Regions from separate parts of the Caloramator sp. E03 genome, predicted to be linked through region 2. Evidence: riboswitches for the same ligand, from Rfam matches in the RefSeq annotation. Region 2 holds a riboswitch; each other region holds the start of a gene.

Region 1 (3,222 bases), 730 kb from region 2:
AAATTAATTGTATAGCTAAGTAAAGCTGGAGGATAATAATGATAGATTTACAAGTTGAAGATAAAATTGAAATTGACAATGAAGTAAGGAAAATTATTATTTCAACAATAGAGGATAATAAAGAAAATTTAAATGAAAATGATGAGCTTTTTATATGCGTAAATGAAGAGGGCAGAAAAAAATATTATTTAGTTGAAAAGAAAAAGAATATTTTTAAAGTTATAACAAAGCTTGATGAAAAATATGTTTTTTAAAAGATAAGAATATAATTTTTTAGATGGGTCAGCAATGACCCTGTCTTTTATATTTAAAAATAGCAATATATTTAACAATGAAAAGTTCTTAGAACATATAAAAGAGGGGAAAAATATGCAAGTATTAATTAACAGAGTTATAACGTGGATTAACATAATACTATGCTATTTTATACTTATTGCATTTTTAGATTTAGCTTTTACTTCTAAAATGTTTTTAATATTTAAAACAATATTAGGTATAATTACTTTAGTTTATGGTCTAACATATTCTGCTTATCAAAAAGAAAAACTACTTAATTACTTAAAAATAGAAGAGAAAAAAAAGCAGGAAAAAATAAAAAGAAATTTGATTTTGGACAAGCAGAAAAGATATTATCAGTTTAAAGGCAACATTAATACTATTTTACCCGATATAAATTTTATAGAAAACGATAAAAAAGTATATTTAAATAATGACGAAAGGATGGAATATTTAAATAACCTTATATTATCTATTAAACAAATAAATGAAGATGCTGAATTTAAAAATATGAATATTATTCTGCAACCTCATTTAGAACTTATTAACAATATTTTTAGGATTAATAATGAAATTAAACATAAAATCAATATTGATGTATTGGAAGATTTAAATATACATAGCAAAATTATGAATATAAATAATATATTACATAATTATAATAACTATTTAAGAAATATGTCTGAAGTATTTAAAAATGATTATTTTTCTATAAAAGTTGGTATAGAAGGAGAAGAAGCAGTAAATAGACAATTGGCTATTTATAATGATATTTTACATAATTATTCTAATGTTAGATTTGAAGTTGATGGAATTTCAATAGAAAATGATAATTTGATTGTATCACCCTTTGGAGTATTTTCTCTTGAAGTTAAGAATTTGGGAATAACTTCTAACTTCTCTATTAAAATAGAAAAAGATGGAAGATGGAAAAGGATATATAATAATGGACGCGAAGAAATAATGAAAAATATTACTGAGCAGACATACAGGCATGTAGGATTAGTTCAAAAAATGATAAATAATAAGCTTAAAGAGAAAGGCTATAGTGGGGAATACATACAAGTTCAAACTCTTATTGTATTTGCAAATGAAAATGTGAATATTATTAATGATAGTGATATACCTGTTCTTAGAGTTTCTAATATTTATCATAGCATTGTGAACAATTCTAAGCAAAAATTAGATGAAAACATAATAAAACTTATATTAGAAATAATTGAAGAAGAGAGACTTGAGTTAAAGAAATATGAAATTGATGAAATAAGTGAATATCTAAAGAATTTAGCATATACACTAAATGAAAAAATGATAAATTATAATCAATTATATACTCAGCTGCAAAGTTTAAATAATTTAATATGAGATTTTAATGAAGGTTGCATTTTTATTTTATTTGCTTGTAAATTATAATAAAATATGATATATTAATGCCATGTTTTTGGTGATGGAGTTCACCATAAATGCCTCGGCTAATGACTCCTACAAATAACAATAAAAGTTATTTGTAGGTTTTTTTATATTTCATTTATTTGTATTGAAAATGTTATAAGTAATTAAAATATTAATAACAGCAAGATGGAGGGGTAAGAATGAGGAAATATATATTAATTGCTATTGGAGGAGCTTTTGGAGCTATTTCAAGGTTTATTATAAAAGGCATACAGATATATAATTATAAAGAAAATATACCATTAAATACTCTTATTATAAATGTTTTAGGCAGTTTTTTATTGGCAGTTATATTAACTATTGCATTAGAGATTTGGGAATTTGATATAGATATTAGGCTTGGAATTGGAACAGGATTTTTAGGAGCCTTTACAACTTTTTCAACTCTTTGCAAAGAAACTGTAATTCTTATTCAAAAAGGATTTTATTTTTCAGCATTAAATTATGTAATGACGTCAGTTATGCTGGGCCTTGCCTCTGCTTATTTTGGCATTGTTTTGGCACGTGAGATAATATCAAAGATAGTGAAAAAAGAATATGATGACATGAAAAATATTGAAGGAGAGATGAAATAATGGACTTTATACTGCTTGGAATAGGCGGAGCATTAGGAAGCGTTGCAAGATTTAAAATAGGAAAAATTATCGCTGAAAAAGCTAATACTACCTTTCCAGTTGGTACTTTTATAATAAATATTACTGGTGCCATACTTTTAGGAATTGTAAGTGGTGCTGATGTAAATAAAAATATTTATTTATTATTTGGGGATGGTTTTTTAGGAGCTTATACTACCTTTTCAACCTTTATGTATGAAGGATTTAATCTCTTTGGAGAAAATGAAAAAATAAATGCCTTTATATATATATTATCTACGTTGTTTTTAGGAATTATTGGTTATATAATAGGATATAAGATAGGAAAATTTATTTAAGAGGTAGAGGATTATGGATATTAGTGGGAAGTGTAAACTTTTAAAAATATACTTAAGTGAAGATTCAAAATATAAAGGGCACAATCTTTATCATGCACTTGTATTAAAATTAAAAGAATATGGTATAGCAGGTGTTACTGTTGTAAGGGGAATAGAAGGATATGGTCAGGAAAAGCGTCTTCATACTGCAAGGGTTATGGATTTATCCTTAAGCCTTCCTATTATAGTTGAAGTAGTTGATACTGCAGAACGTATAGAAAAGGTGCTTCCGATTGTAAAAGAGATGGTAAATGAAGGCCTTATGATGATAACGGATGTTGAAGTTATAAAATATGGCAAAGCTTGAGATTTAAAAGTATCTTTTGTTATTCAAAAGGTACTTTTATTTTTTTATTTTGCCTGTTGAGTAAAATTCACATAGTTATCAACAGATTGCATACAGTTAAGATATGAATTATCAAAGTTATCACCAGATTTATTCACATTATCCACAGAGAATCATCCACATATTTATATACAAATTTATTTTTCAAACTACTATGGAAAACATGTATATTATACCC
Region 2 (3,222 bases):
AAAATATTATCTAGTTCCTTCTTTAAATAACTTAGAAAATCCATTAGTTTCACCTCCTAAACATTATAACATTTTACACTAGGAGGCGCCACATTAAAAAATCCCAAGCATTAAACTTAGCTTGGGTAACAGTTTTTAACAATATCCTCTATATTTTCACACAAACTATTTAATTTTTTTATTTTGTTCTCAACCTCCATATTCTTATCCTCTCTATTTAATATAACTTTATTTAAAGTGTTTTGAATATCCCTTTGCAGATTAGATGAGTCCTCTGTAAATGTTAACTTAAAGGAACGAAGACTTTCTTGAATTTTATATCTATAATTGTATAGCATATTGTTTTTATTTCGCTCAATAGCTCTTTTCATATTATCTAGTAACTTTTGATATATAATCCTATTTGAATACGATTTTGGCATAATATAAACAAAATCATTAATATTTATAAAAAATGAACCTGAAAAGCTATCAACTTCAACATAAAAATCCTCTTTATTAGAGAGAATATAATCATTTTTTTCATAGCTGTACTCTACATTGAAAATATCATATACTGTTTTTGATATATAAGATTTTATATCATTGATGTCATTATTAAGCATTTCTATTATATTCTCATACCCAATTTTTAATTTCTCTAATCCTTCTTCATTCATACTCTCAAGCTTTTCAACCAAGCTACTATCAATAATGTACTTCAACTTTTCTTCTAATTTTCTTGGTCTTAAAAAGTTATTCTTTTCATACTCATCTTTTAATATTTTTTCCATATCACTTACCATATTATCTACCTTTATCTTAAAGTATTCCTCAATATTTTGAATAAGGTTGTCTGTATTTTTTTCAGCATGATAAAAAATATCTTCAGTTATCCTATCTAATTCTTTTAGCTTATCATATAGCTCTTTTATTTTTTCCTCTAAACTATCAATAGGCATTTTTAATGCACTGATATAAAGCTGTATCTTTGATAAAACAGTTTTTAATATATCAGTTGTTTTTATCTTTATTGAATTTACAATAATTTCATCTTTAGAATGATTTACATCTCTTTTAATAATTGATATTAATTTTTCAACCCCTATTAACTTCTGAGCACTAATAGGGAAAAAATCAATATAATTAATGTTCATTATTTCACAAATAACATTTTCACAATATTTTAAATATGTTTCAAGTTCACTGCTATTTATTACATCTATCTTATTAATTACAAAATAAAACTTTGATGCATACTTTTTTGCCGCACTCAAAAATTCTCTTTCTATTTCATTTATTGGACTATCAACAGAGAGCATAAAAATTATGGCATCGCTGTTTTTTATAAAAGAATAAGCAGCATCAGTATTATGTTTATGAATCGATCCAACCCCAGGAGTATCTACAAGTATTATTCCTTCCTTTAATATACTGCTTGGATAGAATATTTTAACATATTCCACCTCTTTTTGATTGTTAGGATTTTCCTGTTCACTAATATAAATAGAAAGATTATCTAAAGGAACCTCTTTTTCTTCTCCATTTTTAAAAATAACTTTTGCACAAGAAGTAGGGCTATACTGAAGTCTTGTAACAACAGATGTTATAGGAATAATTGCAACAGGTAGTATATCATCTCCTAAAACCTTATTTATAAAGGTTGTCTTGCCACGTTTAAACTGACCCACAACAGATATTATAATCTCTTTATTCTTTAACTTTTCCCTTAACTTTAAAAGCTTTTCAAGTTGATCTTTACAAACATCAGATTCTTCTAATAATTTAATAGAATCATCTAATATATCATATATTGAAATACCCACAACAACCTTCCTTTCTATATATTAGTGAAAATATAATCCTTTTATAAATAAAAAAAGCTAATGAATTCTACTAAAGTAGAAGTCATCAGCTATAAAGCATTTAGGAATATTCTCCAAGGAGGAACTTCATCTCCCATGTAAAATTATAACAAAAATATTATAAAATATCAACAATCTAGTTATTCCCCTACTACCTTTTCAATAACCTTAATAACACCACTACTGTTATTGTAATGTATTGATTTTTCTCCAGTATATTACATCTTATAGAATTATATGAGTATCTTTTTTTTTAATAACTTTTGTTCATTGAAACAGAAGTTTTACACCTATTTCTTCATATTCCTCCTTATGGCAAATGCACTTGTTATAAGCTATTAATCCTTTCTACCAAGCCCATAAGGGACTTTCATAGCCAAGGTATCGCCTATAATGGCGGCATAATAATTAAAGACCGGAATCATCGGCCATCAAAATTAACTTATGAAAAAATCTTATCTAAATTTTGAACACATTTTTCTATCCTTTCCATAGCCTTTTTAATATTTTCTCTTTGGGTCCCAAGGTTTATTCTTATCCATCCTTCACCATCACAAACAAAATTATTTCCATCCTCAACTAAAACACCATATTCTGATGATAATAGTTTAGTAAATTCAGTGGATGTAATTCCAGTTTTACTAATATTTATCCATAAAAGATATGAAGACTCCATTTTCATATAGGAGAGTTTAGGAATTTTATTATCTATAAAATCTACAGTATATAAATAATTATCATAAATATATTTTGTAACTTCCTTAAGATAGTCTTTGCAATCATTATAGGCTGATATTATTCCTATTATTCCAAATACGTTTGGTGAAGTTATCGAATTTTTAAAAAGTCTTTCTCTGAACCTTTCTCTTATATTTTTATTTGGAATAATAGAATATGAAGTTTTAAGCCCTCCCAAATTAAAAGCCTTATTTGGGGAAGAAAGCAATATTATATTATCCATTAATTCCTCCTCCAAGGAAAGAATAGAATAAAATCTTCCAAAATGTATCTGCTCTCCATGTACTTCATCAACAACAAGAATAGTTTTATATTTTTTGCAAAGCATTGCAATTTTTCTTAATTCATCGATGCTCCATATCCTCCCTGAAGGATTGTGAGGTGAGCAAAGCAAATATAGCTTTGGTTTAAATTCTCTAAGCTGAGATTCTATTTCTTCAAAATCTATGTAATATCTGTTTTCAATAATATTTAATTTATTATAGATGCATCTTACTCCCTGTTTTACTACTGCACCATTAAAGGGTTCATATACTGGAGTATTAATTATTACAAAATCATTTTCATTGCAAAATGCCTGAACAATATAATGCAGAGTAGATACCGTTCCATAACTTAAAGTTATCCATTCTTTATAAAT
Region 3 (3,222 bases), 140 kb from region 2:
AAACACCATGAAGGTTTTTTTACTTCTCCTGATTGTGGGATACCTCTAAAGAAAAAATTTATAATATGTTTTTCACCATCTGGCCAGAGGGTTTCTCCAGTAAAAAGAAGTTCGGTTACTTTAACTTTTAAAGAGGTTTCTTCCTCAACTTCTCTTTCTCCACATTCTTTTAAAGTTTCAATCTGTCTTAATTTGCCGCCCGGCAATACCCAATATCTCTTGCCATCTCGAAGATGGTTTATTAAAAGAATTTTATTATCTTGAATTACAATAACACCTACCCTGATATCAATCATAAAAACTACTCCTTTTTAAAGTTATTTAAATATTTATATAACTTTTTTATCTATCTTCATACTGAATCTCAAATAAGTACCGCAATATAAAAACTTACGGTACTTATTACATTAACACTTTCCTTATAATTCCAAAATCTTACTCTTTCATATATTTCCAAGTGCACTTATTATATAAACTTAATAGAAAGTTTCTTTCATTATCCATATCCTACATAACTCTGCTTAAGCAGCTTTTTCTATATTTGAAACGCTTATAGTTAAAAACGCAATAAAAGCACATGCAGCTCCGAAAAAGAATGTTGCTGAAGGAGAAACATTATCCCAAAGATAACCTGCAATAATATTTGCCGGCAATGTCATTATGCCTAATGAAGCATTGTATAGTCCATATGCAGTACCGCGCTTGTTATCAGGCACAATTCGAGCAACAAGTGATTTTGCAATTCCTTCAGTTGTCGCATAATAAAGACCATAAAATATATATATTATCCATATATGCCAAGGTCGGCTTGCAAATGCAAATCCTATATATGATAAAACATAAATAATCCATCCAATCTTCATTACTTTCACCCTTCCAATTCTATCTGAAAGGCTGCCTGCAGGAACTGATAACGAAGCATAAAAAAGATTAAATACCGCATAGACAATAGGTATTATTACAGGACTTATACCAACATCTTGGGCACGGAGTATTAAAAATGAGTCACTTGAATTACCCAATGTGAAAATAAGCATTATAATAAGAAATAAAAGAAATTTATCCTTCAATACACTAAAATCAAATTTTGACTGTTCCTTTGAAGCAGATGAAGCTTTTTCATTTACAAAAATGCCTATTAAAAGTATTGTTATAGCAGAGATAAGACCAGCAATATAAAATATTATTCTGTAACGCATATTTCCACTTGCAAAAAGGTAAAGTATCCCTGCTGTTACAAGTGGCCCGATTACAGAACCTAAAGTATCAAGCATACGCTGAAATCCAAAAGAGAATCCCACATGTCCTTCCTTAGCCGATTGGGCAACCAGTGCATCTCGAGGAGCATCCTTTGTTCCTTTTCCGATACCATCAATTAAACGCAAAATAAAAGCCTGCCATGCAAAAAACACAGTACCAAATAAAAAGCGGCTTATTGCAGAAAGTAAATAGCCTATAAAAACAATAATCTTTCGTTTTCCTAACTTATCAGAAATAATACCTGATACTATTTTAAAAACACTTACAATTGTTGTTAAACTTCCCTCTATAAGACCTATTGTCTCTTTACTTAAACCCAGAACAGTTGAATAGAAAATTGGAAGAATTGGCTGTATCATGTCCTGCCCAAAGCCACCAAAAAAAGCTACCCATCCTAACGTATAAACATTATTTCGCTCTTTTACAATGTCATTCTTTTTTCCCATAAAATCACCCTTCCAAAAAATATAAAAAGCCAATAACCCTACAGTAAAGTAGGAGTCATTAGCTTATTACCAAGCATTTTAGGTGAACTCCATCACCACAAAACTATTATATTTCATTTTTATATATTTTTTCAAGGCCGAATTAATCCTAAAATATAGATTAAATCTTTAAATATCTTAAAATAATATTATTTACTTTATTTAACATATTATTATTTTGCATAGACTCTATGGATCCTCATAAAATCATCCATATATTTATAATTAAAGCTATATCATATATCATTCAATAAGTACAAGTAACACTCCCTCCTTATAAAACATATTATAAATTGACAATCATTTATGGAGGTTTGTTATGAGAAAATATCGGGTCTTTGACAGTTGCAAGACAAAAAAAGTGCCTTAAAGCCTTGATATAGGCTTATTTTTTTGTCAAATTTTAAATTTTTATAGTGCACAATGTGTAACAATGTGTTATAATATAGATATAAATATATGAAGAGATGTGAAAAAATGAGATTACAAATTGTTAAATCAAAAAATGCAGCATCCTTATATGTAGTTAAATCTGTTTATGAAAAAGGCAAGCGTACATCAAAAGTAGTTGAGAAGCTTGGCACTTATGATGAACTTTTAAAAAAACTAAACGGACAAGACCCTATAGAATGGGGGAAGAGGTACGTTGAAGAGTTAAATAGAAAAGAAAAAGAAGAGAAAAGAGAAATATTAGTAAAATACTCGCCTGTTAAACAAATTAACAAAGACGAACAGCATACTTTTAATGGTAGTTACTTGTTTTTACAAAAAATATATAACGAGCTTGGGCTGCAAAATATCTGTAAAAATATTTCGGATAAACATAAATTTAATTTTAATCTAAATTCAATACTATCAAGATTAATTTATGCAAGAATTATTTATCCATCATCTAAGCTTGCTACATACGAACTATCAAAAAAATTTATTGAGCAGCCTGATTTTGAGCTTCAGCATATTTATAGAGCTTTAGAAGTAATTTCAGAAGAAACAGATTTTATTCAGTCAGAATTATATAAGAACAGTCTTAAAGTTTGCAATCGTAATAAAGGAGTTCTCTATTATGACTGCACCAACTATTTCTTTGAAATTGAACAGGAAGAAGGATTAAAACAGTATGGAGTATCGAAGGAACATAGACCCAATCCAATTGTTCAAATGGGACTTTTCATGGATGGAGACGGCATCCCCCTTGCATTTTGTATAAACAAAGGTAATACTAATGAACAAGTAACTTTAAAACCTTTAGAGCAAAAAATTATATCCGAATTTGGGCTTTCAAAATTTATCATTTGTACAGATGCAGGGCTTGCATCTACAGCAAACAGAAAATTTAATAATATACAAAATCGAGCTTTTATTACTACACAATCTATTAAAAAATTAAAATCACATTTAAAAGAATGGGCGTTAGACCCCAAAGGATGGCATCTTAGCGATTCAGACAAAGTATATAATTTAAACGAAATTGACGAAG
Region 4 (3,222 bases), 1.3 Mb from region 2:
ATTTTGAGGCTTACAAAGCATATAATTAATACCTTTATTCCCTTTACCCAATTCCATACTAATCAAAGCACCCTCATTTAGCCTTAACTCTTTTAAGCAACTTTCAACCTTCATAAAATATTCATTATCAAGTTCCCTATCTATCATTTTAAAAAAATTCTTAAATCCTTCTGATTTAAAATTGTAAGAATTATCCTCTGAAATCTTTTTTATTTTTTTTAGCATTTCTACAAACATTTCAAGAACATCTATTGAACTATCTAATATAGCAGCAGGATATCGTGTGAAAAATCCAAAATAATATTTTCTTTTATTTGTTATAGCTTCACAGGCAATGTTATACAAGTTTCTAACAATTGATGAATTATTAATACAATCTTTTAAAATGTTTTGCCTGTAGATTATCGTATCCAAATCATTAATACTTAAAAGCAAAGCTTTTTTAGATACTTCAAGTAAAAACTCATCACCCATAGACATAGAATAAAACAATACATTCAAATTTAAATCCTTTATAAGTTCTTCTGAATAAAATGGTAGTTTTTTATTTATATCAAAATCCTTATCTTTATACATCAAAAGAGCTTTCATTATTTAATTCTCTCCTTTACCCAATCATAAGTTAACCTATATTTTTCAGCAATAGATACAGCATAAGAAAGCCCATCGGCATTCTTTCTTAAAATCTTAAAGGTTCTTACATTGGGGTCATTAGGCTCAACAGTACTAACAAGGCTTACCGTTTTTTCATTAAAAGATGTTAATTCATATATAAAAGTTACACAGACACATAATAAATCAAGCTGGGATATTCTCCTCATTATTTCTTTTCCTAAAAAGATAGCATCTTTTAATGTTGTTGAAGCAAATATTTCATTAAGAATTACAATGCTATTATGTGTAGCTTCGTTTAGTATATCATGTATCCTTATTAGCTCATCTTGAAGTTTGCCATTATTATTGTTAATATCCTCTTCCTTTTCAAAATGAGTAAAAAGTTTATCATATAAAAACAGCTTTGCATCTCTGCCTGGGACAGGAAGTCCTAAGCTTGCAATATAGTGAAGTTGCCCAAACATACGTGCAAAAGTTGTCTTTCCTCCTTGATTAGGACCTGTAACTACAAATATACGTTCCTTATCTTTAAGATAAAAATCATTACATACTATATCTGATTTTTCATTTATAAGCTTTGTTGCAAGAGCAATGTCAAAGGCATCATAAGCATAAATGTTCTTTGATATATTTACATCAGGATAACAAAAAGAAAGTCCATTCTGTATAAATATTTTCATATATTCTATATAGGATATATAAAATTGTATTTCTCTATCAAAAGCTTCTATTGTTTTATCTAAATAATTAATATTTTTCTCACAGAAATAATCAAGGTTTAAAAATAAATCCTCGTAAAGCTTAGCTACTAAATCCAATATCATAGCTTCAACATGATTCATTTCTATATAGTCATTAAATTCTACTCTATAATCTTTAACTACACCTTTTTTAAATTTTTCAAAAGTCTTATCTACCTCTTCACAATAATCCTTTTCATTTTCATATTTTTTAACTCTTACTTTACTTCCCTTAATATGAACACAATATTTTACTTCTGATAAATCCTTCTTTAATTTCTTTGTTTCATTTAAAAGAACAACAAAACTATTTGATTTAATATAGGAATTTATATAATCACGAAAAGCTATAAGCCCATTGGATTTTAAACAAATAGAATTAAGATCTTTTACAAGAATATTAACTGCATCACAATATATTTCAACCCCATCTAAAAACCATCTTTCCTTTTGATATTTATAAATCATTTTATCTGCTTTTTTTAAATACTCCCTCATCATGCACATATTCTGTGCAAAGGATTTTATGCTATTAAAAAGCTCTTCCTTTTCTAAATCCTTCATTATTTCATGCCTGTAATTGACTTCCTCCACACTTTTTAAAGGGCTATAAAAAAATGGGGCTAAGTTATAATCATTTTTTCCTAAAGTTATCGTATTTACTATCTTATCAAGATTTAAATCCTTAAAATAAGAAGGCTCTTCCTTTTTTATATCAATATCCTCAAACTTTTTAAATAAAATGCTGCAAAATAACATTAAAACCTCCTCCTTAACATAATAAAAATAAAACAGCTGATAACTCCTACATTAACGTAGAAGCCATCAGCTGTTACCAGCAATTCACAGGGAGCTTCATCCCTAAAGATAATATATCATTTTTTTGTCTTTTATACAACATTTTCTAAATAAACTAATTTAAAGATTCTCTTACCAATTTGTAAAAAATTTTATTCTTCAAAATCCAATACCTTTGTAAACTCTTCAATAAATGTTTTTCCATCCGCTCTTTTAATAAGAGCTGATGTTACCATAACAGTATTTGCAGGAGCAAATTCATATTTATCACCTATTTTTTCTCCATATCCATGAAATGCATGAATAATATATGGTCTTTTATCTTCCATTCCAACATACATCATAACATGTCCATCCATAAAAACTGCAGCTCCAGGTTTTATTTTTTCAAAAAGATTTACTCTATCTTCAACTGACATTTCATTATTAAATTCACAAACTATACCCTGTGCATTCTCTTGATCATCAGCATTTCTTGGAAGTTTAAATCCAAAACATTTGTATGTATACATTATAGTACTTGAACAATCCCTGCCTTTAAAGCTATCCCCCCATCCATACCTTTTCCCGAGGGTTTTAAATACCTGTTTTAAAATATTCTCTCTTGTGTAGGGTAAATATCCAAAAGACACATCTTCTGTTATAGGAATAAGTGCATTTTTTATTTCAAAATATCCTTTATCATTTCTGACAGCAAGCTTTACAACATATTGTCCAACAGTCAACTGATTATCTAATGATAAAGGTTTATCTTTTTCAATAGGAATTTTAGTTCCCATTGTAAACTCAACATTGGATATCCTCCTGTCGAAAGGATTATATACAGTATGAACATGTTCTCCTGTAACTACAATAAAGTCTTTACTTTCTACATAATCAAAAATATCTTCCTTTTTTCCAACTGCAATATCTTCTGCCCTTACCCATCCAAAGTAGTTATACATTATAACAAAATACCACTTTCTATCACTGCTTTCATGAAGTATAACCAGTGGTTCAAAGGCTTGACACCCTGTTTCCTGAAATCTATCAAGTTCTTTATCCACAGCAGTTTTAAACACAGGAGTAT

Evidence for each region. Region 2 has a riboswitch for fluoride ahead of FDN13_RS03580 (dynamin family protein). Riboswitches for the same ligand answer to the same signal wherever they lie in the genome.
Region 1: it holds a riboswitch for fluoride, as region 2 does, so the genes downstream of both, crcB (fluoride efflux transporter CrcB) here and FDN13_RS03580 (dynamin family protein) in region 2, are expected to answer to the same signal.
Region 3: it holds a riboswitch for fluoride, as region 2 does, so the genes downstream of both, FDN13_RS04260 (MFS transporter) here and FDN13_RS03580 (dynamin family protein) in region 2, are expected to answer to the same signal.
Region 4: it holds a riboswitch for fluoride, as region 2 does, so the genes downstream of both, FDN13_RS11335 (MutS-related protein) here and FDN13_RS03580 (dynamin family protein) in region 2, are expected to answer to the same signal.

Annotation. Positions count from the first base shown of each region.
Region 1 is NZ_CP040093.1:1,425,057-1,428,278, reverse strand. Features, by position in the region: gene FDN13_RS07050 (hypothetical protein) at 39-254, shown strand; gene FDN13_RS07045 (nuclease-related domain-containing protein) at 370-1,641, shown strand; fluoride riboswitch at 1,711-1,768, shown strand; gene crcB (fluoride efflux transporter CrcB) at 1,869-2,303, shown strand; gene crcB (fluoride efflux transporter CrcB) at 2,303-2,659, shown strand; gene FDN13_RS07030 (DUF190 domain-containing protein) at 2,673-3,005, shown strand.
Region 2 is NZ_CP040093.1:693,164-696,385, forward strand. Features, by position in the region: gene FDN13_RS03575 (tetratricopeptide repeat protein) at 1-44, opposite strand, end outside; gene FDN13_RS03580 (dynamin family protein) at 117-1,805, opposite strand; fluoride riboswitch at 1,875-1,948, opposite strand; gene FDN13_RS03585 (MalY/PatB family protein) at 2,287-3,222, opposite strand, start outside.
Region 3 is NZ_CP040093.1:828,522-831,743, forward strand. Features, by position in the region: gene FDN13_RS04255 (NUDIX domain-containing protein) at 1-296, opposite strand, end outside; gene FDN13_RS04260 (MFS transporter) at 522-1,706, opposite strand; fluoride riboswitch at 1,749-1,812, opposite strand; gene FDN13_RS04265 (IS1634 family transposase) at 2,223-3,222, shown strand, end outside.
Region 4 is NZ_CP040093.1:2,358,080-2,361,301, reverse strand. Features, by position in the region: gene FDN13_RS11340 (MutS-related protein) at 1-591, opposite strand, end outside; gene FDN13_RS11335 (MutS-related protein) at 591-2,114, opposite strand; fluoride riboswitch at 2,165-2,227, opposite strand; gene FDN13_RS11330 (SH3 domain-containing protein) at 2,306-3,222, opposite strand, start outside.